DNA from 2 places in the Nocardioides sp. 616 genome. Region 2 is predicted to be linked to the other one. Evidence: riboswitches for the same ligand, from Rfam matches in the RefSeq annotation. Region 2 holds a riboswitch; the other holds the start of a gene.
What was found. A riboswitch is a leader RNA that binds a small molecule or an ion and turns the genes downstream of it on or off. The one in region 2 is predicted to bind thiamine pyrophosphate.
Positions count from the first base shown of each region.

Region 1: another riboswitch for thiamine pyrophosphate. It lies ahead of thiE (thiamine phosphate synthase); the one in region 2 lies ahead of C5H89_RS03765 (thiamine ABC transporter substrate-binding protein).

Region 1 covers NZ_POAG01000022.1:225,467-231,508, reverse strand. Annotated here, with positions in the region: gene C5H89_RS15985 (thiamine phosphate synthase) at 1-602, opposite strand, end outside; gene C5H89_RS15980 (thiazole synthase) at 599-1,363, opposite strand; gene thiS (sulfur carrier protein ThiS) at 1,360-1,548, opposite strand; gene C5H89_RS15970 (FAD-dependent oxidoreductase) at 1,545-2,612, opposite strand; gene thiE (thiamine phosphate synthase) at 2,623-3,225, opposite strand; TPP riboswitch at 3,224-3,333, opposite strand; gene C5H89_RS15960 (ABC transporter ATP-binding protein) at 3,373-4,428, opposite strand; gene C5H89_RS15955 (ABC transporter permease subunit) at 4,425-5,213, opposite strand; gene C5H89_RS15950 (ABC transporter permease subunit) at 5,210-6,042, opposite strand, start outside.
Region 2 covers NZ_POAG01000010.1:364,086-370,127, reverse strand. Annotated here, with positions in the region: gene C5H89_RS03780 (hypothetical protein) at 1-580, opposite strand, end outside; gene C5H89_RS03775 (MBL fold metallo-hydrolase) at 665-1,759, shown strand; gene C5H89_RS03770 (sulfotransferase) at 1,761-2,693, shown strand; TPP riboswitch at 2,701-2,820, shown strand; gene C5H89_RS03765 (thiamine ABC transporter substrate-binding protein) at 2,812-3,912, shown strand; gene C5H89_RS03760 (iron ABC transporter permease) at 3,933-5,573, shown strand; gene C5H89_RS03755 (ABC transporter ATP-binding protein) at 5,578-6,042, shown strand, end outside.

The sequences.
Region 1 (6,042 bases), on a different contig from region 2:
CGGGCCACGACCCCGGCAGGATCGGCTGCCCGCATCACCTCGCCCATCACGGCCACCCCGTGGGCCCCGGCCTCCAGCGCTTGGCGGGCGTTGTCGATCCCGATCCCGCCGAGCGCCAGGACGGGCAGCGGGAGCCCGCGGTACGCCGTCCGCGGCACCGCAGGTCCGTACCCGGGCTTGCTCGCCGAGCAGGCGAACGGCGACAGGGTGGCCCAGCGCCCCCCGGCGCGCCGCACCGCGACGACCTCGGAGCGGGAGTGGCAGGACCGGCCCCAGGGACCGGCCGACTCCCCCAGCTGCTCCGGCTCCTGGTGGGCGGCGAGGTGGAGGCCGTGCGCGGCGGGATCCGCGAGGCGGGAGGAGACCACGACCAGGCCCGCCAGCTCGGCCAGCGCCGCGACCAGCGCCCGACGCGTCGCCGGCCGCAGGTCGTGCTCGCGCACGATGACCGCCCCCAACCCGGCACTCGCACACTCGGCGATCGTGCCGACCAGGTCTCGTCCCGGTGGCAGCTGGCTGCGGTCGGTGACCAGGACCAGTCTGGGCAGCGCTGTGGGACCCGCGGGACCGGGCCCCGGGGCGCGACGGGTGCGCGGGCTCATCCGACCCGCCCCTCGCGCGGGCTCGAGGCCCGGGCCGTGGCGCGGCGCGGGATGCGCCCGGCCTCCCGGGCGGCGTACCCCGCCTCCACCGCCAGGCGCAGCGCCCGCGCCATCACCGGCGGGGCGTCGGCCCGGGTCACCGCAGAGGCCGCGAGGACTCCGGCGCAGCCGAGCTCCATTGCCAGGGCCGCGTCGCTGGCGGTGCCGATGCCGGCGTCCAGCACGACCGGCACCTGGACCGCGGCCACCACCGACTCCACCGCGAACGGGTCCAGCACTCCCAGGCCCGACCCGATGGGCGACCCGAGGGGCATCACCGCGACGCAGCCGAGGTCGGCGAGCCGTCGGGCGAGCACGGGGTCGGCGCCCAGGTAGGGCAGCACCGCGAACCCGTCGGACACCAGCTGCTCCGCGGCCTCCAACAGCTCCACGGCGTCGGGCAGCAGGGACTCCTCGTCGCCGATCACCTCGAGCTTGACCCAGTCGGTCCCCAGGGCCTCCCGCGCCAGCCGAGCCGTCAGCACCGCCTCCCGGGCCGAGCGGCAACCAGCCGTGTTGGGCAGCACCCGGACCCCGTGCCGACCCAGGAGGCCCAGCAGTCCGTTCTGCGCACCGCCCCCGGCGCGCCGCATGCTCACCGTGACCAGGCCGGGACGAGCGGCCTCCAGCACGGGCTCGAGCAGCGAGAGCCGGGGCAGTCCCCCGGTGCCGAGCAGCAGTCGGGAGGTCAGCTCCACCCCGGCGACACGCAGGCCGGTCATCCGCCCTGCACCGCCGTCACGACCTCGACCACGTCACCGGGGACCAGCTCTCGACAGCCGACTGCCGCTCGAGGCACCACCTCGCCGTTGACGGCCACGGCGACTCCGGGACGAAGGCCGCCCAGCAGCTCGGCCACGGTGCCCGGCGGCACCTCGGCGGGCGAGCCGTTCAGCACGATCCTCATTGCGGCACGCTCCTGCTCTGCGCCGTCTGGGACGGCCCGGTCGGCGGGTGGACGGTGTCGAATCGACGTGGGTCCCAGGACGGCTCGCTCGCGCCGCCGTCCAGGTGGTCCGCGATCAGCACCGCGGTGAGCGGGGCCAGCAGCACCCCGTGCCGGTGGTGCCCCGCGGCCAGCAGCACCTCCGGCAGGTGGGTGGCACCCACCAGCGGACGGTGGTCGACGGAGGCCGGGCGGTCCCGGGCGACCGCCTCGCCGAAGGTGGCGCGGTCCAGTCCGGGCAGCAGGGTCCGCGCCGCCACCAGCAGGGTCGCCAGGCCCTCCAGCGTCACCACGGGCGGTGCGGCGTGCTCGCTCTGGGTGGCACCGATGACCACCTCGCCGTCCGGGCGGGGCACGACGTAGACCGGGGTGCCCCGCACCCAGCCGCGCAGGGTGCGGCGGGGCGGGTCGGGGCAGTGCGCCCGCACCACCTCCCCGCGCACCCCGCGCACCAGGTGGGCGAACGGCGGGGGCAGGGTGGTCCCGGTCGCCACGACAGTGACGTCGGCCGGCCCGGTGGCGGCCGGGACCACCCGGCACCGGCGTCGCAGCGCCCGCACCACGGCCCGGGGGTCCACGCTGTGGTCGCGCGGCAGCAGGGCGGCTCCCGCACAGCCTCGGGCCAGGGCAGGCTCCAGGACCCGGGCGTCGCGACTGGCGAGCCGCTCCACGGGCTCGCCGTGGTCGGTGAGGAGCGACAGCAGCCGACCCAGGTCCTCGGCGTCCCCGGCGTCGTGGGCCACCAGCATGGTGCCGACCTGCCGCAGCGGCACTCCCAGGTCCCGGGCCAGCTCCGGCCACAGGTCGGCACTGCGCCGACCGGTCCGGAGCAGGTCGGCCTCACCGTGCCAGGCCTCGCCGGCCGGGCTCAGCATCCCGGCCGCGGCCCAGGAGGCGCCGCTGCCGGGCGCGGGGTCGACCACCTCGACGCGGTGCCCGCGACGCCCCAGCTCCAGGGCACAGGTGAGCCCGATGATCCCCGCGCCCAGCACCCGGACCCGGAGCGTGCTGTCCTCGACGGTCATGTCGTGCTCCTCAGGCCGACGCCGTCACGAGCTCCTTGGCCGCGGCCACCGGATCTCGCGCGCCCCAGATCCCGGCGATGACCGCCACACCGTGCGCCCCGGCGGCACGCGCCTGGACCGCGCGTGCCGCGGTGACCCCACCGATGGCGAAGAGAGGCAGCACCCCCTGGGCGGACTCGATCGCCCCCGGTCCCAGGGGCGTGGGCAGTCCCGACTTGCTGCGCGTGCCCCACACCGGCCCGAACCCGGCGTACGTCGCCCCGTCGGCGCGCGCCTGCGCCACCGCCTGTCGATCCCGGCACGTCGCCCCCACCAGCAGGTCGGGCGCCAGCCGCCGCGCCACCGCGACTGGGAGGTCGTCGGCTCCCAGGTGCACCCCGTCCGCCCCGGTCGCCAGGGCGATGTCGACCCGGTCGTTGACCACCACCGCGGCGCCGTGGGAGCGGACGGCCGCGATGACCAGGGTGACCAGCGCCAGCAGCTCGCGGTCGCCGGCCCCCTTGGCCCGGACCTGGAAGCCGTCGACCCCGGCCCCCGCGAGGGCGGTGAGCAGGGTCAGGTCGTCGGTGGCCGAGACGAGGCAGAACAGACGGGGCAGGAGGGTGGGGTACACGTGAGCTCCTCGACGCTTCCTTCGCCGGCATGACCCGGATCAGGTTCGACGGTCGGAGCGGAACAGCTCCCTCTCAGCCCGCTGCCGCAGGCTCCCGTGGTGGACACCTCCGACGCTAGCAGCGCCGGGCGACCACGTCGAGACGGCTCAGCGACCCACGACGAGCACCGGCGCCGGGGAGACGGTCAGCGCCACCCGGTCACCGGGGCGCAGCTGCGTCGCGGCCGAGCTGGCCAGCTGCACGATGACGTCGGTGCCGTCCTCCAGCGCACAGTGCACCCGCGAGACCGGACCCAGGAAGCCGACGGAGGTGACCGTGGTGGTGGCTCCGGCATCCGCGACGAGCACGATCGACTCGGGGCGGACCAGCGCCAGCCCCTCGCCGGTGGCGGATCCGGGCAGCACGGGGACCCGCTGGCCGAGCACGACGGCCTCGGTGCCCTCCACGCGCGCCGGCAGCCGGTTGGAGAGTCCCACGAAGGCACCCACGAACGGGGTGGCCGGCGCGGAGTAGAGCTCGGTCGGAGGTGCCAGCTGCTCCAGCCGTCCCGCGTTCATCACTCCCACCCGGTCTGCGACGGCGAGCGCCTCCTCCTGGTCGTGGGTGACGAACAACGTGGTGGTCCCGACCTCGAGCTGCACCCGCCTGATCTCGTCACGCAGCTGCACCCGCACCTTGGCGTCCAGCGCGGACAGCGGCTCGTCGAGCAGCAGCACGGACGGCTCGAAGGCCAGCGCGCGAGCCAGTGCCACCCGCTGCTGCTGACCTCCGGAGAGCTCGTGGGCGTAGCGGTCGGCCTGGGTGTGGAGCCCGACGAGGTCGAGCATCGCACCGGCACGCTCGCGTCGCGCCGCGCGGCCGGTGCCCCGCAGCCGGAGCCCGAAGGCCACGTTGTCGATCACGGTCATGTGCGGGAAGAGGCTGTAGGCCTGGAAGACCATCCCCATGTCCCGCTTGTTGGCCGGCACCCTGGTGACGTCCCGTCCGCCCACGCTCACGGTCCCCGAGGTGGCCCGGTCCAGGCCGGCCAGGATGCGCAGGGCGGTGGTCTTGCCGCAGCCCGAGGGACCCAGCAGCACGATCATCTCGCCGGGGTCGATCTCCAGGTCGAAGCCGTCCAGGGCGCGCACCGAGCCGTAGACGCGGGTCAGGTCCTTGAGCTGGACAGCGAGACCGCGTCCAGTCTTCGGTGGGGCGGTCATCGTCCGGCTCCTTGCTGGTGGCGGTTCCGGCTGAGGAAGGTGAACCCCAGCAGCAGGAACGTGGTCAGGGCCATGGTCGCGAGGGCGCCTGCCATCGCGGCCGGGCCGTTGCTCTTGTAGATGGAGGCCATCGCGACCGGCATGGTGTCGAAGTGCAGCAGCGAGGCGAAGGTGAACTCTCCCAGCACCAGGGCCACCGAGATGAAGGCGGCGCCGAGGACCCCACCGGTGATGTTGGGCAGGATCACCCGCAGGATCACGGTGGCCCAGCCCGCGCCCAGGGAGCGCGCGGCCTCGGCCAGGGTGGTGACGTCGATGGCGGACAGCGCTGCGTCGATCGACCGGTAGGCGTACGGCAGCACCAGCACCACGTAGGCGAAGGTCAGGGTCAGCGCGGAGTCACCGAGCAGCAGGGTGACCCAGGAGAAGACGTTGCTGAACCCGACCACGATGACCAGGGCCGGGATGGTCAGCGGCAGCAGGCACAGGAACTCGATGAGCCGGCGCGCCTGGGGCACCCGCAACCGGGTCCAGACCATCGTGGGCACGAGCAGCACCACCATCAGCACCACCGTGAACAACGCCAGCAGCAGCGAGGTGACGATCGCGGAGCGGAAGTCCTCGTCGGTGACCATGAAGCCCCAGTTGTCCCAGGTGCGACCCGGGGCGCTGCCCCGCACCTGGGTGGAGAAGTCGAACATCGCCAGCATCGGCACGAAGAAGTACGCCGCGAAGGCGATCAGGGCCAGGGCACGCAGCACCCGGAATCCACCGGTGACCCTCACGGCATCCACCTCGACGTCCGACGCAGCAGCAGGTTGTAGGCGAGCATGACCACCGAGACCACCACGATCATCTCCAGGGCCAGCGCGAAGCCGACGTTCGCCTGACCCAGCAGCACCTCGCTGGTGACGGCCTGGCGGATCAGCAGCGGCACGATCGGCTGGCCCTGGCTGACCAGCACCGCCGCGGTCGCGTAGGCGGCGAAGGCGTTGGCGAAGAGCAGCAGCGCGGAGCCGAGGAACGCGGGGAACAGCAGGGGGACCCCGACGTGGCGCCAGTACTGCGCTCGGGTGGCCCCGAGGTTGACCGCGGCCTCCCGCCACTCCTGCCGCAGCCCGTCGAGGGCGGGCGCGAAGACGATGACCATCAACGGGACCTGGAAGTAGGTGTAGACGACGACGAGGCCGGGGAGCCCGAAGAGCCACCCGCTGCCGTAGAGGTCGGCACTGAACCAGTCGCTCATCGCGTTCGTCACGATCCCGACCGGGCCGATGGTCGCGATCCAGGCGAAGGCCAGGGTGATGCCGCCGAACTGGGCGAGCACGCCGCTGACCGAGAGCGTGGCGCGACGGATGAGGCTGCTCGGCCCCATGGAGACCACGAGGAAGGCGAGCACCGCCCCGAGCACCGCACCGAGCACCGCGGTGGCGCCCGAGAGGATCAACGACCCGCGCAGCGCCGTGAGGGCGGCGTCGCTGGTCAGCGCGTCCAGGTTGCCCAGGGTGAATGCCCCGGACTCGTCCTGGAAGGCGCCGACGACCACCGTGAGCGTGGGTACCACCAGGAAGACGAGCAGGAACCCCAGGAAGGGCAGCAGCGGGAGGAAGGGGC
Region 2 (6,042 bases):
GCGGCTCCGGCACCATCCGGTCCTCGGCGGTGTCCCAGAACCTGTCCACGCGCAGCGCCACCGCGTGGGTGACCTTCCCGGGCAGTCCCTGGTGCGGGAGGTAGGGATGGGGGCGCGTCGGGGCGTGCAGCTCGGCGACGTGCAGCCGCTGGGACCAGTCCGGGTCCCCGTCGCGTTGGTTCGCGACCAGGTCGACGGCCAGCTCCCGCTCGGACTCCCACACGGCGTCGAACGCCCGGTGCACCTCGCCCCAGATGTCGGACCACGGTCGGCGGACGGCGTACGCCGAGCCGTAGAGCTTGGCCTTGACCTGGTTGAGGGCGACCTCCAGCGCCCGGCACTGGGCCACGAACTCCGACGCCCGGTGCCGGCCTTCGGGGAGGCGGTGCCGGGCCGCGGGGACCAGCACCTCGTTCACCGCACCCAGGTGCCGGCTGGCACTGAGCAGGAAGGTGTCGGTCGCGGGGTACTGGTCTCGCGGACGCATGGACTCGGGGTGCGGGCGGGCGGCTTCCGCGCGATCCAGGCGCAGCGCGAGCGCCTGGTGGGTCCGGTCCAGGTCTGAAACGAGGGTCTCCATCGACGTCCCTCCTTCCTCTTGATGGTCCCTCTCCCCGCGTCGGTAGGCAAGGCCGGCGCCCGCCCCGCCTACAGTGGCGGTCCCATGAATGAGACCACCCCCGCCGCCACGCCCACCTCCACCGCAGGTGCGGTGTCGCCGGACTCGGGCCTCGCCTGGACCGAGGAGGGCGCCTGGCCGGTGGCGCCCGGAGTGCACCGGATCCCACTGCCACTGCCGCTGGACGGGCTGCGCGCCATCAACGTCTACACCGTGGAGACCGACGACGGGCTCACCCTGATCGACGGCGGCTGGGCCATCGAAGCCTCCCGCGCGGTGCTCGAGCGGTCGCTGGCGCTGCTCGGCCACACCCCCGCCGACATCCGCTCCTTCCTGGTCACCCACGCGCACCGCGACCACTACACCCAGGCGGTCGCGCTGCGCACCGAGCACGGCGCCCACGTCAGCCTGGGGATCGGCGACAAGGGGTCGCTCGACGAGATCCAGGACGGGTTCAGCTCCGGGGACCCCCATCTGGCGATGCTGCTGCGCGCCGGCGCCGCGGACGTGGCGAAGATCTGGGGCAACCACGCCGGCGAGGCCGAGCCCGACCCCTCGGTCTGGGGCTACCCGGACACCTGGCTGGAGGGCGACCACACGGTGGCCGTGGGCGAGCGCCGGATCGACGCCGTCTCCACCCCCGGTCACACCCAGGGCCACTTCGTCTTCGCCGACACCGCGGCCGGGCTGCTCTTCTCCGGCGACCACGTGCTGCCCACCATCACCCCGTCCATCGGCTTCGAGGGCGGGACCCCCGAGCAGCCCCTGGGTGACTTCATGACGTCGCTCGCCAAGGTCCGGGCTCTGCCCGACCTGCGCCTGCTCCCGGCCCACGGACCCCTGGCGCCCTCCTCGCACGCCCGGGCCGAGGAGCTGCTGGCCCACCACGAGCACCGGCTCGCGCAATGCCTGGAGCTGGTGGGCTCCGGTGAGCGGACGGCGTACGAGGTGGCGGGCGGACTGGGGTGGACCCGGCACGAGCGTCGGCTGGAGAGCCTGGACGTGTTCAACACCGCCCTGGCCACGATGGAGACCCGGGCCCACCTGGTGCTGCTGGTGGCCCGCGGCGACGTCACCGTCGCCGACGTGGACGGCGTGGACGTCTACCGGCGCGTCGGCGGCCTGGACGACGGGGCCTGAGATGGGCGGCCAGCCCGGCGACCCGCTGGTCCTCTACATCGCCGGCTGGGGACGCAGCGGGTCCACCCTGGCGGAGCGGCTGCTCGCCGAGATCGACGGCGTCACCCTGCTCGGGGAGGTCGTGCACCTGTGGGAGCGGGGCGTGCGCGAGGACCAGCTGTGCGCGTGCGAGCGCCCGTTCCACCAGTGCCCCTTCTGGAGCGAGGTGGGACGCCTCGCCTTCGGGGGGTGGGAGCAGGTCGAGGTGGACCGGATCGCCGAGCTCAAGTCGCAGGTGGACCGCCAGCGCCGGCTGCCGCGCACGGTACGGCGTCGCCCGGACGCCGCCACCCGCGCCGCCATCGACGAGTACGCCGGCTGGTTCCGCGCCGTCTACGCCGCGGCGCAGCAGGTCAGCGGCGCCCGGATCCTGGTCGACTCCAGCAAGGAGATCCCCACCGCGGTGACCCTGAGCCACCTGGAGGACCTGGATCTGCGGGTGCTGCACATCGTGCGCGACGCCCGCGGGGTGGCGCACTCCTGGGCCAAGGTGGTGGCCCGGCCCGAGGCGGACGGCGAGCCGATGCCGCGCTTCTCCCCGGCCCGCAGCACCGCCCTGTGGATGTCGGGCAACCTGACGGTCCAGGGGCTGGCCTGGCGCGGCGTCCCGGTGACCCGGCTGCGCTACGAGGACCTGGTGGCCTCCCCGGCCCAGGCGGTCGCCGGGGCCTGGGACGCGCTCGGGCTGCCTGGCCGGCCGGGGCTGCCGATGGTGGACGACCACAGCATCGAGCTGCACCCGAGCCACTCGGTGGCGGGCAACCCGATGCGGTTCCGCACCGGGATCACCGAGCTGCGCGCCGACGACGCCTGGCGCACCCAGATGTCGCGCTCGGACCGTGCGGTGGTGACCGCGATCGCGTGGCCGCTGCTGAAGCGGTTCGGCTATCTGTAGGCTGGCCGGCACAAGACAGGGGAGCACTTCGTCCGCGAGGACTCGGGTGCTGAGAGTGCGGATCCGCCGCAGACCCTAAGAACCTGCTCCGGTTAGCACCGGCGAAGGGAGTCATCACGTGAACACGCACGCCTGCACGGGCTCAAGGCTCACCACGTCCCACCGGTCGACGTTCCACCGGGCGACGGCACTGGCACTGACCGGTGCGCTGCTCGGCGCCTGCAGCCTGCTGGGGGGTGAGGACCAGAGCGCCGAGGCGGGCGGGGCGAGCGAGGTGGTGCTGGTCACCCACGACTCCTTCACGCTGCCCGAGGAGCTGCTCGCGGAGTTCCGCGAGCAGTACGGCCACGAGGTCGTGGTGCGCTCCTCCGGCGACGCCGGCGCGCTGAGCGCCAAGCTGGCGCTGACCAAGGAGAACCCCACGGGCGACGTGGCGTTCGGGGTCGACAACACCTTCGCCTCCCGAGTCCTGGACGAAGGGGTCTTCGCCCCCTACGACCCGCCGCAGGCCCCCGGCGCCGGGCGCTACGAGCTCCCCGAGGGCTCCGACCGGCTCACCCCGGTCGACGTGGCGGCCGTCTGCGTCAACATCGACGACACCTGGTTCGCCAAGCAGGACGTGGTCCCGCCGCGGACGCTGGCGGACCTGACGAAGCCGGCGTACCGGGACCTGATGGTGACCCCGGCCGCGTCGACCTCCTCGCCGGGCATGGCCTTCCTGCTGACCACGGTCGCCGCCTATGGCGAGAAGTGGCCGGCGTACTGGTCGGAGCTGCTGGACAACGGCCTCAAGGTCGTCGACGGCTGGTCGGACGCCTACTACACCGACTTCACCCAGGGGGGCGAGGGCGGGGAGCGGCCCATCGTGGTCTCCTACGACTCCTCACCCGCGTTCACCGTGCCCGAGGGGTCGGAGAAGTCCACGACCAGCGCGCTGCTGGAGACCTGCTTCCAGCAGGTGGAGTACGCCGGGGTGCTCAAGGGTGCGGCCAACCCCGAGGGCGCGAGGGACCTGGTCGCGTTCCTGCAGGAGCCGGAGACCCAGGCGGCGCTGCCGGAGAGCATGTACGTCTTCCCGGTGGTCACGGGCGTGGACCTGCCCGAGGACTGGGCCCGCTACGCCGCCCGCCCCGAGGACCCCTACACGGTCGACCCCGCCGACATTGCGGCCAACCGGGACACGTGGCTCCAGCGGTGGACCGACCTCACCACCGAGTGACTCCTCAGTGGGCGAGCGGGGTGCGGCCGCCCCGGCGGCTGCTGGTCCTGGGCGCCCTGGCAACGGGGCCGCTGCTGGTCCTCGGCGTCTTCTTCGTGCTGCCCGTCGCCGCGATGGTGAGCCGCGGCTTCGTCGTCGACGGGCAGCTCGACGTCCCGGGCGTGCTCCAGGTGCTGGCCCGACCCCGGGTGGCGCGGGTGCTGGCCTTCACCCTGGGCTCCGCGCTGGCCGGTACCGCGCTCTCGCTGCTCCTGGGACTGCCGGCGGCGTACGCGCTGAGCCGGCTCGCGCTGCCCGGACGCGCCGTGCTGCGAGCGGTGCTGCTGGTGCCGTTCGTGCTGCCCACGGTCGTCGTGGGGGTCGCCTTCCGGCAGCTGCTCGGTGAGTCCGGGCCCCTGGGCTTCCTGGGCCTGGACGGTACCCCGGTCGCGATCGTCGCGGGCCTGGCGTTCTTCAACGCAGCCGTGGTGATCCGCTCCGTGGGGGCGGCCTGGGAGGGGCTGGACCCGCGGCCGGGCGAGGCGGCGGCGGCGCTGGGGGCCTCGCCGTGGCAGGTGCTGCGCACCGTCACCCTCCCGGCCCTGCGGCCCGCGATCGTCTCCGCCGCCTCGGTGGTGTTCCTGTTCTGCGCCACCGCCTTCGGGATCGTGCTGGTGCTCGGCGGGGTGCGCTACGCCACGGTGGAGACCGAGATCTACCTGCTCACCACCACCCTGTTCGACCTGCAGGCGGCCGCCGCGCTCTCGGTGCTGCAGCTGGTGCTGATCACCGGGCTGCTGGTGCTCACCGGCCGCACCCGCAACGGCGCCACGACCGTGTCGCGTCGCGCCGTGGCGCCGAGACGCCCGAGCCGGCACGACCTCCCGGCGCTGGCGATGACCGGGGTGCTGGTGGTGTTCGTGGCGACGCCGCTGGTCACCCTCGTGGTGGGCTCGCTGCGGGTCGGGGGCGAGTGGGGCTTGGGCAACTACCGGGCCCTCTCGGGGACCGGTGAGGACCGGGCGCTGCTGGTCCCGGTGACCCAGGCGCTGGCCACCTCGCTGCGCACCGCCGCCGACGCGACCACGATGGCGCTGGTCCTCGGGCTCGTCCTGGCCGTGATGGTCACGCGTCGCTCCCACACCCGGGCCGAGCGCCGGCTGCGGTCCTGGCTCGACGGCCTGTTCATGCTCCCCCTGGGAGTCTCCGCGGTCACCCTCGGGTTCGGCTTCCTGATCGCCCTGGACCGGCCGCCGGTGGACCTGCGGGACTCGGCGCTGCTGGTGCCGATCGCCCAGGCGCTGGTGGCGCTGCCGCTGGTGGTCCGCACCCTGGTCCCGGTGCTGGCCGGCCTGGACGACCGTCAGCGCCAGGCCGCGGCCTCGCTCGGGGCCGGCCCGCTGCGCTCCTTCCTCACCGTGGACGTCCCCGCGGTCTGGAAGCCGCTGCTCGCCGCCACCGGCTTCGCGTTCGCGGCGTCGCTGGGGGAGTTCGGGGCCACCTCCTTCCTGGCCCGGGAGGAGAACCCGACCGTGCCGGTGGTGATCTTCCGCCTGATCGGCAATCCCGGCGAGATGAACTACGGCATGGCGCTGGCCGCGTCGGTGCTGCTGGCCGGCGTCACGGCCGCGGTGATGCTCGCCGTGGAGCGCCTGCGGGTGCCGGCCGTGGGAGCCTTCTAGCGACATGGCTGCCCTCCTCTCCCTCCGCGACGTCTCCGTGCGCTACGGCGACCTGGTCGCCGTCGACTCCGTCTCCCTGGACCTGCCGGGGGGCGAGGTGCTGGCCGTGCTCGGTCCCTCGGGGTGCGGCAAGTCGACCCTGCTGCGCAGCATCGCCGGGCTGGAGCCGGTCAGCGCCGGGACGGTCCGGTTCGACGGCGAGGACCTGGCCGGGCGTGCCACGCACCGGCGGGGGTTCGCGCTGATGTTCCAGGACGGGCAGCTCTTCGCCCACCTGTCGGTGGCCCGCAACGTGGGCTACGCGCTGCGGCTGCGGCGGGTCCCCCCCGCCACGGTCGCGGCGCGGGTGGCCGAGCTGCTGGAGCTGGTCGGGCTGGCCGGGTACGCCGACCGGATGCCGGCCACCCTGTCCGGGGGCGAGCGGCAGCGGGTGGCGCTGGCCCGGGCGCTCGCGGTCCAGCCCCGGCTG